Regions from separate parts of the Pseudomonas sp. C9-3 genome, predicted to be linked through region 2. Evidence: riboswitches for the same ligand, from Rfam matches in the RefSeq annotation. Region 2 holds a riboswitch; the other holds the start of a gene.
What was found. Region 2 has a riboswitch for manganese ahead of RS899_RS22410 (sodium:calcium antiporter). Riboswitches for the same ligand answer to the same signal wherever they lie in the genome.
Positions count from the first base shown of each region.

Region 1: it holds a riboswitch for manganese, as region 2 does, so the genes downstream of both, RS899_RS21185 (TMEM165/GDT1 family protein) here and RS899_RS22410 (sodium:calcium antiporter) in region 2, are expected to answer to the same signal.

Region 1 is NZ_CP135919.1:4,615,945-4,623,463, forward strand. It holds gene RS899_RS21165 (2-hydroxyacid dehydrogenase) at 52-1,017, shown strand; gene RS899_RS21170 (DUF1835 domain-containing protein) at 1,014-1,778, shown strand; gene RS899_RS21175 (class I SAM-dependent methyltransferase) at 1,831-2,832, shown strand; gene RS899_RS21180 (amino acid permease) at 2,953-4,410, shown strand; yybP-ykoY riboswitch at 4,455-4,661, shown strand; gene RS899_RS21185 (TMEM165/GDT1 family protein) at 4,667-5,248, shown strand; gene RS899_RS21190 (ketosteroid isomerase-related protein) at 5,349-5,792, shown strand; gene RS899_RS21195 (NAD-dependent epimerase/dehydratase family protein) at 5,940-6,923, opposite strand; gene RS899_RS21200 (M48 family metallopeptidase) at 7,016-7,519, opposite strand, start outside.
Region 2 is NZ_CP135919.1:4,877,208-4,884,726, reverse strand. It holds gene RS899_RS22440 (FadR/GntR family transcriptional regulator) at 164-910, shown strand; gene RS899_RS22435 (cache domain-containing protein) at 1,030-1,785, shown strand; gene RS899_RS22430 (YceH family protein) at 1,847-2,518, shown strand; gene RS899_RS22425 (hypothetical protein) at 2,628-2,930, shown strand; RNA gene ssrA (transfer-messenger RNA) at 2,991-3,348, opposite strand; gene RS899_RS22415 (type 1 glutamine amidotransferase domain-containing protein) at 3,422-4,099, opposite strand; gene RS899_RS22410 (sodium:calcium antiporter) at 4,186-5,199, opposite strand; yybP-ykoY riboswitch at 5,251-5,423, opposite strand; gene RS899_RS22405 (acetyl-CoA carboxylase family protein) at 5,461-7,519, opposite strand, start outside.

The DNA of each region.
Region 1 (7,519 bases), 260 kb from region 2:
TGTGCCGAGAATCCCCTTCATCCCGCCCTTCCGATCAAGGTGTCATCGCTCATGAATCCTGCTCGCGCCGTCTTCCTCGACCATGCCTCCCTCGACCTCGGTGACCTCGACCTCGCGCCGCTGCGCGCGCCCTTCGGCGAACTGGTCCTGCACGGGCGCAGCGACGCGCAGCAGGTGGCCGAGCGGCTGCAGGGCGCACAGGTGGCGATCAGCAACAAGGTGCGCATCGGCGCCGAGGTGTTCGCGCAATGCCCGGACCTCAAGCTGATCCTGGTGGCCGCCACCGGCACCAACAACGTCGACCTCGAAGCCGCACGCCAGCACTGCGTGACCGTGAGCAACTGCCAGGGCTACGGCACCCCGTCAGTGGCCCAGCACACCCTGATGCTGCTGCTCGCCCTGGCCACCCGCCTGCCTGACTACCAGGCAGCCATTCGCGAAGGCCGTTGGCAGAAGGCACCGCAGTTCTGCCTGCTGGACTTCCCCATCGTCGAACTGGAGGGCAAGACCCTCGGCCTGCTCGGCCACGGCGAACTGGGCGGCGCGGTGGCGAAGCTGGCCGAAGCCTTCGGCATGCGCGTGCTGCTCGGCGCCCTGCCCGGCCGCCCGCCGCGCGCCGATCGCCTGGCGCTGGACGAACTGCTACCACAGGTGGATGCCCTCACCTTGCACTGCCCGTTGACCGACGCCACGCGCAACCTGATCGGCCAGCGCGAACTGGACCTGATGAAACCCAACGCCTTCCTGATCAACACCGCCCGCGGCGGGCTGGTCGACGAGCAGGCGCTGGCCGGCACCCTGCGCCGCGGCCACCTGGGCGGTGCCGCGTTCGACGTGCTCAGCGTGGAACCGCCGAAGGACGGCAACCCGCTGCTGGCCGGCGATATCCCGCGCTTCATCCTTACCCCGCACAGCGCCTGGGGCAGCCGCGAGGCCCGGCAGCGCATCGTCGGCCAGTTGAGCGAAAACGCCGCCGGCTTCTTTGCCGGCGAGCCGCGCCGGGTGGTGGCGCCATGAGCCTGCACCTGGTTTGCGGCGACGGCGCCGCCGATGCCCTGCGCCGCGCGGTCGAAGCAGGCGTGCTGACCGAGAAAAAAATCCGTGTGATGCCGGACGACCTGGCCGTCGGCCCGCTGAGTGACGTCGACACCCCGCCCTGCCAGCAACGCGCCGCGTTCTGGCACGAACTGGGCGGCGAGGCCCTGCAGGACAGGGAAATCGCCCTCGAACTGGCCACCGAAGTGAACTGGCTGCGCAGCCCCGACGTACCCGCCGTCACCCTCTGGCACGGCGACAGCGCCAGCGAGCAATTGCTGCTGCGGCGCGTCTGCGCGCTGCTACCCGCACACGTCACCCTGCGCAGCGTTGGCGCCGGCAGCGGCCAGTGCCGCAGCGAGGACCGCCACGCCATCGCCATGCTCAAACCCGAAGAACTGGCCAACGCCCTGGCCGGCAGTCATGAACTGGAAGCCGCGGAACGCCAGCGCCTGGGCGCGGACTGGCAGCGTGCGCTGCTTGAAAACGCCGAGTTGCGCCTGTGGCTCGATGGCCAGTTGAGCGGCACCGGTTACGCACATATCGACCGCATCCTGCTGGACAGCGCCAGCGAGTCCTGGCGCCCGGTGCAATCGCTGATCGGGCCGACCATGGCCTACGTCGACGGCCTGTTCGTCAGCGACCTGCTGGCCGCCTGGCGCCTGCGCGCACAAGTCGCGGCCGGCGCGCTGGAACTGCGTGGCGAGGACTTCTGGAAGAACGCCGAGGTGCGGCTCGCCTAGGCTCGGCCGCGGCAGCCCTGCTAAACTCGCGCCCTTTTTTCGAGGAGGCCGCATGTCCAACGCCCCCACCAGTGAAGTGCTGCTGCGCCAGATCGAGCGCTTCCAGGGCCGCGTCCTGCTCGCCGGCCTGCCCGCCGACGCCCTGCTTGGCGACCTGCCGCAGGCGCAAGGCTGGAGTTGGCACGCCGGCGAGGCCCGGCAGCTCGAAGCCCGCTACGCCGACCGCTGCCACTTCGGCGCCACACCGCCCGAAGGCCAGTTCGACGCCGCGGTGCTGTTCCTGCCCAAGTCCCGCGAACTGACCGATTACCTGCTGGCCGCGCTGGCCAGTTGCGTGCCGGACGGCGAGCTGTACCTGGTCGGTGAGAAGCGTGCCGGCGTCGAGCGCGCCAGCAAGCAGCTCGGCGAATTCGGCCGCGCCAGCAAGCTCGACAGCGCTCGCCACTGCCAGCTGTGGCACACGCACATCGACGGCGCCCCGGCAGCGCCTGACCTGCATGCCCTCGCGCAACGCTATGAACTGCCGCTGGCGGACGGCCCGCTGCACGTCATTACCCTGCCGGGCGTGTTCAGCCATGGCCGCCTGGATCGCGGCAGCGCCCTGCTGCTGGAGCACCTGGACAAGCTGCCCGTCGGCCACCTGCTGGACTTCGGCTGTGGCGCCGGCGTGCTCGGCGCGACGCTCAAGCGACGTTATCCACAAAGCCGGCTGACCCTGCTGGACGTCGACGCCTTCGCCGTCGAAAGCAGCCGCCTGACCCTGGCTGCCAACGGACTGGAAGGCGACGTGATCGCCGGCGACGGCATCGACGCCGCGCCAAGCGAGTTGGCCGCCATCGTCACCAACCCGCCCTTCCACCAGGGCGTGCACACCAGCTACGCCACCACCGAACACCTGCTGCGCCAGTCGGCGCGCCACCTGGCGCCCGGCGGCGAGCTGCGCCTGGTGGCCAACAGCTTCCTGAAATACCCGCCGCTGATCGAACAGCACCTGGGCCCCTGCCGTACCCTGGCCGAGGCCGACGGCTTCCGACTCTACAGCGCCCGGCGCTGATCCCAGGCTCGCACTACACTCCACCGAGCCTGCCCGGATCGGCGCATCGCCGCTCGCCCTGAAATATCGAGGACACCCGTGAATCGCAGAATCAAAGATGACGTCGAACTGACATTCGCCATGGGGCCCAAAGAGAAGCCGCATCACCTCAAGCGCTCTCTCAAGCCACGCCACCTGAATATGATCGCCATCGGCGGCTCCATCGGCACCGGGTTGTTCGTCGCCTCCGGCAGCACCATCGCCACCGCAGGCCCCGGCGGCGCACTGCTGGCCTATGCGCTGATCGGGCTGATGGTGTTCTTCCTCATGACCAGCCTCGGCGAACTGGCGGCCTACATTCCCGATTCCGGCTCGTTCTGCACCTATGGCAGTCGTTTCATCGACGATGGCTTCGGCTTCGCCATGGGCTGGAACTACTGGTACAACTGGGCGGTGACCATTGCCGCCGAGCTGGTGGCGGCGCAGCTGGTGATGAAGTTCTGGTTCCCGGAAGTCTCCGGCATGTACTGGAGCGCCGGCTTCCTGGGCATCATGTTCATGCTCAACTTCTTCTCGGTGAAGGGTTTCGGCGAGAGCGAGTTCTGGTTCGCGCTGATCAAGGTGGTCGCCGTGGTGGTCTTCATCGGCATCGGCCTGGCGAGCATCATCGGCATCATGCACGGCATCGACAGCCCCGGCTTCAGCAACTTCACCACCGGTGACGCGCCCTTCGTCGGCGGCCTGCAGGCGATGATCGGGGTGGCGATGATCGCCGGGTTCTCGTTCCAGGGCACCGAGCTGATCGGCGTCGCCGCAGGCGAATCGGAGAACCCGCAGAAGTCCATTCCCATCGCCATCCGCCAGGTGTTCTGGCGAATCCTGATGTTCTACATCCTGTCGATCTTCGTCATCGGCATGCTGATTCCCTACACCGATCCGAACCTGCTCAAGACCGACAGCAGCGACATCAGCACCTCGCCCTTCACCCTGCTGTTCGAGCGGGCGGGCCTCGCCGCCGCGGCCGGCGTGATGAACGCGGTGATCCTCTCGGCGATCCTCTCCGCTGGCAACTCGGGCATGTACGCTTCCACCCGGATGCTCTACACCATGGCCACCCAAGGCAAGGCGCCGCGCCTGTTCACCCAGGTGTCCGAGAGCGGTGTGCCGCGCTACGCGCTGTACGCCACCACGCTGATCGGCGCGCTGTGCTTCCTCACCAGCTTCATCGGCGACAAGACCGTCTACACCTGGCTGCTCAACGCGTCGGGCATGTGCGGCTTCATCGTCTGGCTGGGCATCGCCGTGTCGCACTACCGCTTCCGCAAGGGCTTCGTGCTGCAGGGCGGCAACCTCGACGACCTGCCCTACCGCGCCAAGTGGTTCCCCTTCGGCCCGCTGTTCGCCTTCGTCCTCTGCCTGGTCATCACCCTGGGGCAGAACTACCAGGCCTTCGTCGGCGAACACGTGGACTGGGCCGGGCTGGTCGCCACCTACATCACCATCCCGCTGTTCCTCGCCATCTGGCTGGGCTACCGCTTCAAGAACAAGACCCGCTTCATCCGCTACGAAGACATGGACATTCGTCCCACCCGCGAATGATCCGACACGCAGGCTTGCCCAAGTCCTAGGACTTGGGCAGAATGCGCCCCGTCCTAGGGGAGTAGTCTCCCGCGAGCAACCGGCTCGCCCGGTACGCGTCAACACACTTGGTCCGCAGACCATGGCGCGTACGATCCAGGCCTGCAGCGTTCAGGCCCGGGTTTGACAAGACCTATGACACGAGCAACCTGACCCGGGGCGGGCAGGTGGCGCGTGTCATGGTGATTAGTCGACCCGCCCCCTTTAGGAACGCCTGATGGAATCCCTCTTCGTCCCCACCCTGATCGTTGCCCTCGCGGAAATCGGCGACAAGACGCAACTGCTCGCGCTCGTCCTCGCCGCGCGTTTCCGCAAGCCCTGGCCGATCATCGCCGGGATCATCGCCGCCACCCTGGCCAACCACTTCGCCGCCGGCGCTGTCGGCAGCTGGGTCGCCAGCTTCTTCTCCGAAGCCACGCTGAGCTGGGTACTGGCCGTGTCCTTCCTGGCCGTTGCCGGCTGGACTCTGATCCCGGACAAACTGGATGACGACGAAGAAGGTTCGCTGAAGAAATTCGGCCCCTTCCTCACCACCCTGATCGCCTTCTTCCTCGCCGAGATGGGCGACAAGACCCAGGTCGCCACCGTGATGCTGGCCGCGCAGTACCCGCACTTCTGGCTCGTGGTGATCGGTACCACCCTGGGCATGCTGATCGCCAACGTGCCGGTGGTCCTGGCCGGCAACTTCGCCGCCGAGCGCCTGCCACTGAACCTGATCCGCCGCCTGGCTGCCGCAGCCTTCGCCGTCCTCGGCCTGGCCGCCGTGTACCACGCGCTGAAACTGGGCGGCGTGTTCTGACCGACAGCTTTTCGAGGGGAGGCTGGCGCGCCGGCCAATGCCTGTGTATCGCCTGCGATACACAGTGGCGTTTCCGCCTCCTACGACAAAGGATGTCGCCATGCCGGAAAAAGACCTGAAGAAAGTCGCCCGCCATCACATCGACCTGGCCTGGAACAAGGGGCACCTGGCGCTGGTGGAACAACTGCACAGCCCGGACTTCATCTACAAGAGCGCCTTCACCGCCCAGCCGCTGGACAACGCCGGCTACCGAGCGCTGGTAGAGGAAATCCGTGGCGGCATGGATGACCTGGAAGTGGCCGTCGAGGAATGCATTCGCGAGGGCAACAAGGTCTTCACCTGGAGCACGTTGATGGGCTGCATCGTCAGGCCTGTGCTGGGTTACCCGGCCAGCGACCGCATCGTCAGCATCTCGGCCATGGGTTTCTGGGTGTTCAACAGCCAGGACCAGGTGCAGGAGTTGTGCACGCTGTTCGACATGGAGAGCTTCCGCGCACAGATGGGGCTGCCCAACCGGCCGTTTGCCGAGAAGGCGCTGCCCTGACAAAGAAAAAGCCCGGCATCCGCCGGGCTTTTTTCTTCCTCGCTCCCGGTGCTGCTCTTGTAGGAGCGAGCTAGCTCGCGAACAGGAACCGCTCGGTGTTATGCGGTTCGCGAGCAAGCTCGCTCCTACAGGGCCCGAGCCTCGAGCTCAGAGGTAATCGTTGGCGTGGAACCAGGAAATGGCCCGCTCCAGCGTATCCTGCAGCGGCACATGCGACTCGAAGCCCAGCTCTTCGCGCGCCTTGCGGCCGTCGAGGAACTGCCCGCCGGCCATCACCTCGATGGCGGTGTCGTCGAGCAACGGCATCTTGCCGGTCAGGCGATAGCGCCAGCGCCCCAGGGTCGCCAGCGCGCGGGCGCGGTGCAGCGGCATCGGCGTTGGCGCCGGCTTGCCCTGCAACCTGGCGATGGTCGCGGTCAGCTCGGCCATTTCGATGTTGTGCCCGGTGAGCAGGTAGCGCTCCCCTACCCGGCCGCGCTCCAGGGCCTTGAGCAGACCGCGCCCGGCTTCGGAAGCATCGATGACATTTCGTCGCCCCGGCACGTAATGCAGCATCTCGTCGCGGCCGATGGCGGTGATCAGGCGGCCGGTGGTCGGGCCGATGTCCAGCTCGCCCAGCACCATGCCGGGAATCCCGATCACCACCGGCAGCCCGCCGCGAGCCTGTTCACGAGCCTGCTCGTCGAGCGCCCACTTGCACATCACGTAGGCGCTCTTGCCGGTGGGCAGCCCTTCGTAGAACAGCCCTTCGTGCCCCGGCAACCCTTGCGGATGCGAAGGCATGGCGAACGCCGAGCCGACGTAGAGGATGCGCGGCACCTTGGCCTGCAGGCAGGCCGCATAGAAATGGTTGGTCAGGTCCAGCGCACTGGCGACTTCCTCCTGCCAGCGGCGCGGCCGCACCGGGTAGTAGCCGGCGCTGAAGATCACCGCGTCTAGGCCGCTCAGCGCGCGAGCCATGCCCTGGTGATCGAAGAGTTCGGCTACCCGGCACTCAGGCTCCAGGTAGGCCAGGCGCTGGATCTGCGACGAGGGTCGATGGATCAGCACCAGCTGGTGGCCGGCCGCCTTGATCGCGCGTGCGGCGTGGTGGCCCAGGAGCCCGGTGGCTCCGAGTACAGCGATTTTCACGGGTGCTCCCTGTTCACTGGATAAAGCGGCGCAACCTTACGCCGCTCCTGGCCGTTCGAGAGAATCACGAACCCCTGCTGCAAAAACACTGCTCAGCGAGTCTTGGCCTGCTCGTAGAGCGGCATGACCTTCGGGATGGCGGCCTGCAGGTTGGCCATCCGCGTGCTATCCGCAGGGTGAGTGCTGAGGATTTCCGGCGGGGCGTCGCCCCCGGCTTGCCCCATCTTCTGCCACAAGGTGATAGCGGCGTTGGGGTTATAACCGGCTCGCGCCGCCAATTCCAGGCCAATCAGGTCGGCCTCGTTTTCGTTCTGCCGACTGTTGGGCAGGGTCATGCTGTATTCGACGACCTGGTGGGCGAGGTCCACGCTGGTCTGGCCCAGGCCCAGCAACTGGCCGCCCAGGCCGAGGCCGACCTGTTCGGCGTAGGCGCGGGACATGGCCTCGCGGCCGTGCTCGCGCAGGGCGTGGGCGATTTCGTGGCCCATCACCGCGGCGAGTTCGTCGTCGGTCAGCTTCAGCTTATCGATCAGCCCGGTGTAGACGATGATCTTGCCGCCGGGACCGCAGTTGGCGTTGAGCTCGTCGCTCTGGAT
Region 2 (7,519 bases):
AGCGAAATACCTTGCTGAAAGTGCGGAAAGCGATTTAAAAATATGGAGACATAGTTTTGAACGAAGCGGCTGCCAGCCTGCAGATAGACTTCGTCATCACCGCCAGAACAGGAACTTTTCGCGCAGGAAGCGTCCGCCACGAGCGCCCCTCGCACTGCCGCCTATGAATGAATTCAGGAAAGTCCGCCCCGCCAGCTTCATGCGCCTGCGCCAGGAAGGGCGCACCGAGGAAGTCGCGCGCCGTCTGGTGGAGATGGTCGATCTCGGCCTCTACGCCGAGGGCGAGCAACTGCCCAGCGAAAGCGAATTGGCCATGCAGTTCGGCGTCGCTACCGTGACCCTGCGCGATGCGCTGGCGGAACTGCGCGAGCGCGGCGTGATCGAGACCCGTCGCGGGCGCAACGGTGGCAGCTTCGTCTGCTCGCCGCAGCACACTTCGGAAGAGGCGCTGCTCGGTCAGCTGCGCCAGATGAGTGCGCTGGAGCTGCGCGACCTGGGCGACGAGCACGTCGCCATCGCCGGTGCTGCCGCACGGCTGGCTGCCCAGCGCTCCACGTCGGACGAACAGGCGCGCATCGCCCAGTACCTCGATGCCTTGGCCAGCGCCACCACGCGTCAGGAACAGCGCCGCGCCGATGCGCGCTTTCACATTGAGATTGCCGTCGCTGCCCAGTCCGTGCGCCTGACCCATGCGGAAACGCGCTTGCAGGCGGAAATCGGCGAATGGCTTTGGTTGCCGGTGGAAGGCTTCCCGGGGGCCGCGACCATTGAGCAGGAACACCGCGCCATTCTCGAAGCCATCAGCGCCGGTGACTCCAACCTTGCCGGTGCGCTGGCGGAGGCCCATGTCACCCGTGGCATCAAGCGGCTGATCAACCTGCGTCTGAGCCTGCTCGCCGACGATGGCTGACTGGCACAGCGCTTGCTGTCTTCCCGGCAGGCGCCTTCGAGCGTGCGCAGTGATTCACCGAGCAGATACAGCGGGCCGCCCTGGCCCGAGCGATAACAAGAACAGCGAGGCCACCGGTCATGTCCAGCGAACAACACACGGATGAACTCCAGTGCTGCGCCCAGCGCATCGACGCTTCCATCCGTAACGTTTTCCAGCGTCTCGACGAGCTGGCCGGCGAGGTCGTGGCGATCTGGCGCGAGCTGGCCGAGGAGGGCAGGCGGCCGTCGTCGAAGGATCTCGGCGCACTGCGTCCGCGCATCCAGCATGACCTCACCGATGACGGTACGCGCCTGCATGGTACCGGGGTGGTCATCGAGCCGGGCGAGCTGGCCGACCAGGACATGTACCTGGAATGGTGGTATCACGGCCGTGGCGACAAGGTCGTACCCATGAGCCTGAACTTCAACCGGCGCAGCGAAAGCTTCTACAACTACCTCAACATGCCGTGGTTCTCCCGGCCGCGCGCCAGCGGCCAGCCCTCGGTCGTCGGGCCCTTCGTCGACCTTTACGGCACCGATCTGTACATCCTCGCCTTCTCCGTACCGATCCAGGTGGATGGCCGCTTCATCGGCGTCGCCGCCGCAGATATTGCCCTGCATGAGTTCGAAGGCGTGCTGCTGGGCAGCCTGATGCAGATGGGGCACGAGGCCCTGGTGGTCAACGGAGAGGGGCGGGTGGTGGCTGCCAATACCGCCAATTGGTTCACCGGCGACCTCGCCCGGCGCACGCTCGGACGGGACGCGCAGGGGCGCGAACAGGAGCTGGCGGCGTCCTTCTCGCACTGGGCGGTCATCGAGCGCCCGCTGAACCGTCGCCTGGCTGGTGCGGCCTGAGGCTGCCAAACGCCGCGCAATTGGCTAGGCTAGGGCGGTTCCCAACCTGACGGAAACCGCCATGAGCCAGTCGCTCGACACACTGCCCGACTTCGAACCGCTGAGCGCCGTGGATGCTCGCGTACTCGGATGCCTGATCGAAAAGCAGCTCACCACGCCCGAAGCCTACCCGCTCACCCTCAATGCCCTGGTCACTGCCTGCAACCAGAAGACCAGCCGCGACCCGGTGATGAACCTGACTCCCGGCCAGGTCGGTCAATCCCTGCGCCACCTCGAAGGTCGCGAGATGACCCGCCTGGTCATGGGTAGCCGCGCTGACCGCTGGGAGCAGCGTCTGGACAAGGCGCTGGAGCTGGTGAAGCCGCAGGTTATCCTGCTCGGCCTGCTGTTCCTGCGCGGCCCGCAGACCCTCAACGAACTGCTCACCCGCAGCCAGCGCATGCATGACTTCGACGACACCGAGGAAGTCCGCCACCAACTCGAACGCCTCGCCGGCCGCGGCATGGCCATGCAATTGGAACGCCTGGGCGGCCAGCGCGAAGACCGCTATATGCATTTGCTGGGCACCGAGGAAGACCGCGAGGCCGCCATCGCCGCCAGCGGTAGCCGTGCCTCAGGGGAGCGCAGTGATGGCGGCGGTCATGACGAAGGGCGACTGGTTGAACTGGAAGGCCGTATTGCGGCTCTCGAAGAGCGTCTCGCCCTGCTGGAGCTGGGCGTCTCGCGCGACTGATGCAATGCGACGCGCAGGTGGACCCAGGTCAATCTGCGCGACGCTAATTCAGCGTTAAGATTTGCCGCCGATAGTTAAGCTTGACCCTTGCTGCACCCGGAGCTTTCTCATGAGTCAAAAACCCTCCCAAGCCCAGCTGAATGCAGTGCTCAGCCAGCTCACGGAAAGCGACTTCAAATCCATAACCGACCTGAGCGGGCCGCGCGAAGCCAACCTCTTCGCCATTCGTGAACTGTTTCGCCAGGGGTTGATCAAGGGCGTGCTGATTGATGACCCTTTCGGTGCCGAAGACGACGACGGGCCGCTGCTGTGCAATGCCGAACGGTTGAGGTTGCGCAAGCCTTCTGTCCAAACGGTAGGGGAAGAGCATGCCGAGTTGCTAATGCCGCGACTGGGCTTCCTCACACTCTAGGCAAATCGCAGACAAAAAAAAGGCGCTGGGCTTGAGGCTCAGCGCCTTTTTCTTTGGACTTGGTGGAGCCGGGGGGATTTGAACCCCCGTCCGCCAGTTCTCCGCTGTCGGTTCTACATGCTTAGCCATCTCTACTAGGTTAACTCCTCGCGGCCCGAGTGGCAGGGCGCTTGGAGCGAGCTGTATGAGTTTTAGCCGTTACGTCTACAGCGAACTTGGCGGCGATCCTGTTCTATATGACAGACCTAATCTTCGGGTTTACAGGCATCCCCTAGGGTCTGCTAGCGGCACTTAGGCTGCTAGGGCGTAGTTGTCGTCGTTGGCAACTATAAAGTTGTGGCAGCTGATTTACGAGAACTGTCACCTACTCGGCATGCCCCTAGAGTTTTGTTACCGGCGTCGAATCCTAATCGGCCCCAAAACCTGTCAAGGTCGGGATTCATTCTACGGGAAAGCCGCCCCGATAGCCACCGGGGCGGTGTAAAGGCTTGTCAGGCCAGGAATTTCAGGACGGCTTCGGCCACGGCCTCGGACGATGCGGGGTTCTGGCCGGTGATCAGGCCGCGGTCGACCTCCACATGGCTCTGCCAGTCCGGGCCCTTGCTGTAGCGGGCGCCGTTGGCCTTGAGCATGTCCTGGACGAGGAAGGGCACGACGTCGGTGAGGCCGACGGCTTCCTCTTCGCTGTTGGAAAAGCCTGTGACGTGGCGGCCTTGTACCAGCGGTTGGCCGTCCAGCCCACGTGGATGGCGGAACACGGCTGGGGCGTGGCAGACGGCGGAGACGGTCTTGCCGCTGGAGTGGAAGGCTTCGATCAGGGCCACCGAGGCGCGGTCCTCGGCCAGGTCCCAGAGGGGGCCGTGGCCGCCGGGGTAGAAGACGGCATCGAAGTCGTCGGCCTTCACCTCGCTGAGCTTCACGGTGCTGGCCAGCGCAGCCTGGGCTTCGCTGTCCTCGCGGAAGCGCAGGGTGGCCGGGGTCTGCGCGTCTTCCTCGTCGCTCTTGGGGTCCAGCGGTGGCTGGCCGCCCTTGGGCGAGGCCAGCGTCAGGCTGGCGCCGGCATCCTTGAAGACATAGTAGGGCGCGGCGAACTCCTCGAGCCAGAACCCGGTTTTCTTGCCGGTGTTGCCGAGCTGGTCGTGGGAGGTCAGGACTACCAGGATTTTCATGCTCACTCCTTCGGCGTATCGCTAGTCGTGCGGCTGCCGCCGAAGCGGCAGCCCGGACTGTCAGTGTAGGCAATGAGCCGCGCGCGTCAGCGCGACAGGGTGACACCCAGATAGGCGGCATACAGCACGCCATTGAGCAGCAGCACCCAGACCGGCAATCCACTGCTGCGCTGGGCGTTGAGTCGCAGCCAGAACGCGGCGCCCAGCGTGATCAGCACGCCGGTGAGGACCTCGACGCGCGGCTGCCAGGGCGTGAGCAGGATGCCGATGGCGGGCAGCAGGGTGCCCTGGAAAACCATGGCGCCACTGATGTTGCCGAAGGCCAGGGTGTCGCGGCCGCGGCGGACCCAGAGGATGCTGTTGATCTTCTCCGGCAGCTCCGTGGCGATGGGGATGATCAGCAGCGACAGCAGCAGCGCGGAGATGCCTAGCAGGTGCGACAGGCCTTCCACCCCATGGATGAAGCCTTTCGCGCCCAGCACCAGCAGCGCCAGACCCAGCAACAGCTGGAGCAGGATGGTGGCGAGGTTGGTCGGCAGGCCGATGCGCGACAGGTACATGTGGTGGTCGGCTTCGGTGCCGTGGCCGTCGTCCACCAGGCTCCGCGAGGCGCGCAGGGTCAGGGTGATGTAGGCGACGTAGGTGAGTACCAGCAGCACGCTGAGGGCGATGCGCACGGAGCGCAATTCCGCCGGCACGAACATGGCGATGGTGGCGAAGCTGAAGGCGACCAGGAAGAAGTTCAGGTCACGCTGCAGGCCGCTGCGTTCCGGGCGGATGCGCCCGAGCAGGCCGCGGGCGCGCCAGGCGAAGCAGGCCATCAGGCAGGTGGAGAGGGTGGAGAGCATCAGCGGTGCGCCGAGGATGGCGCCGACGCCGACTTCCTCGTTGAGCGTGATGTTGCTGGTGCCGGCGAACAGGGCGAGCAGCGGTATCAGGGTTTCCGGCAGCGCCGTGCCGACGGCGGCGAACAGCGAGCCTGTGACGCCTTCGGAGATACCCAGGCGTTCGCCAAAGTGTTCCAGCGCATTGGTGAAGAGTTCGGCGGCGACCAGGATCACCAGCAGCATGCCGAGCAGTTCGAGGATGAAGGTCAGCATGCGTGCAGCTCCAGACAGGTGGAGCGAAGAATGGGGTGGTGCATCACGGTGAAGCTCCCGGCCGGTGTAGTACCCATGACCACGCATCTCCCCGGCCGTTGCGGAGATCACGTGGTCAAAGGTCTTGCCAGGCAAAGCTGCTGACGACGCCATGGCCTGCGGGCCAAGTGTGTTGACGTCGCCCCCGTTCGCGGAACGGTCGGCTACTCCCCAATGACGCCGCGCATTTTAGCGGATCGGCCGCGCAGCTCAACCCATGGTTTACCAGGTATCGATCAGTGGACGCTTTTTCCCCTGACGCTGCGCCGGACGTGGCGTCGAAGCCAGCCCGCGCAGCAGCCAGCGACGAGTGTCGGCCGGGTCGATGACGTCGTCGATCTCCAGGTAGCTCGCCATGTTCAGCCCCTTGCCGTTGCGGTAGGCCGCGGCGACCAGCTTATCGAACAGCGCCTGGCGCTCCTGCGCATCTTCCACGGCGGCCAGCTCCTTGGCGTAGCCGAGGCGGATCGCGCCTTCCAGGCCCATGGCACCGAATTCGCCGCTGGGCCAGGCCACGGTGAACAGCGCCGCGTGGAAGCTGCCGGCGGCCATGGCTTGCGCGCCGAGGCCGTAGCCCTTGCGCAGCACGACGGTGAAGAAGGGCACCGTAAGGCTGGCGGCGGTAACGAACATGCGCGAGACATGGCGCACGGTGCCGGTCTTTTCCGCCTCCGGGCCGACCATGAAGCCGGGGGTGTCGCACAGCGAGATGATCGGCAGGTCGAAGGCGTCGCACAGCTGCATGAAGCGCGCGGCCTTGTCGCCGGCTTCGGCATCGATGGCGCCGCCCAGGTGCATGGGGTTGTTGGCGATCAGGCCGAAGGGTTTGCCTTCGATGCGCACCAGCGCGGTGATCATGCCGGCGGCGAAGCCACGGCGCAGCTCCAGCACCGAGCCGCTGTCCGCCAATTGTTCGATGACCAGGCGGATGTCGTAGACGCGCAGACGATTCTCCGGCACCGCATGGCGCAGCAGGCGCTGGTCGGCGCACTGCCAGTCGGCGGTGTCGCCCTGGAAGTAGGCAAGGTACTGGCGGGCGATGCGGGTGGCTTCGGCTTCGTCTTCCACCAGCACGTCGATCACGCCGTTGGCGCTCTGCACGTCGCTGGGGCCGACTTCCTCGGGGGCGAACCTGCCCAGGCCGCCACCTTCGATCATGGCCGGGCCGGCCATGCCCAGGCTGGTATCGCGGGTGGCGATGATCACGTCGCAGCAACCGAGCAGCGCGGCGTTGCCGGCGAAGCAGCGACCGGAGACCACGCCCACCAGCGGCACCAGCCCGGAGAGCCGCGCTAGGCCGACGAAGCTCATGTTGTCCAGTCCGGCCACGCCGACGAAGTCGGTATCACCCGGGCGCCCACCGCCACCTTCGGCGTAGAGCACCAGCGGGATGCGCCACTGCTCGGCGAGGTGCAGCATGCGGTCGGTCTTCTTGTGGTTCATCACGCCCTGGGTACCGGCGAACACGGTGTAGTCGTAGGCCAGGACCAGGCAGCGGGCTTTCTCGTCGCCGAACTGCGCGGCGTTGATGCTGCCCAGGCCGCTGACCAGGCCGTCGGCGGGGCTGCTGGTGATCAGTTCCTCGACGCTGCGCCGCCGCCGCTGTGCCGCGATGGCCAATGCGCCGTACTCGATGAAGCTGCCGTCATCCAGCAGGTCGGCGAGGTTTTCGCGAGTCGTGCGCTTGCCGATCCGGTGGCGCTTGGCGACGGCGTCCGGCCGACGTTCGTCGAGGCCGATGGCGTGGCGCTCGAGGACTTCGGCGAGGTCGGTGCGGATGGCGTCCAGGTCAATGGCGGCCTCGCTCTGGTTGTCCTGCGCCTGGATGTCGGCCGGTTCGACGAACAGCAGCGCGTCGCCTTCGCCGAGGCTGTCGCCGGGGGTGGCAGCCAGGCTGTGGACGATGCCGCTGGCGCTGGCCTTCACCTCGAACTCCATCTTCATCGCTTCGACCACTGCAATGGTCTGGCCCTGGGCGACGGCGTCGCCGGGCGCCACGTTCAGGCTGACGAGAACACCTGCACTGGGCGTCGCCAGCGGAACGCAGCCGGTGGGGGATTCGGCGGTGCGCTGGGCTTGCGGCGCAGCGCTGGCGTGGCTGAAGAAGCGGTGCGGGTGGGCGTGGTCCTGCGCACCGAGCAGCGCCGGCAGGTGTTCTTCGATGTAGCGCGTGGTGACCTGGTTGTCCGCCACCGCCGGCTGGCGCAGCAGGTTGAGCAGCAGCGGGATGTTGCTCGCCACGCCTTCCAGGCGGAACTCGCAGAGTGCGCGGTAGGCGCGC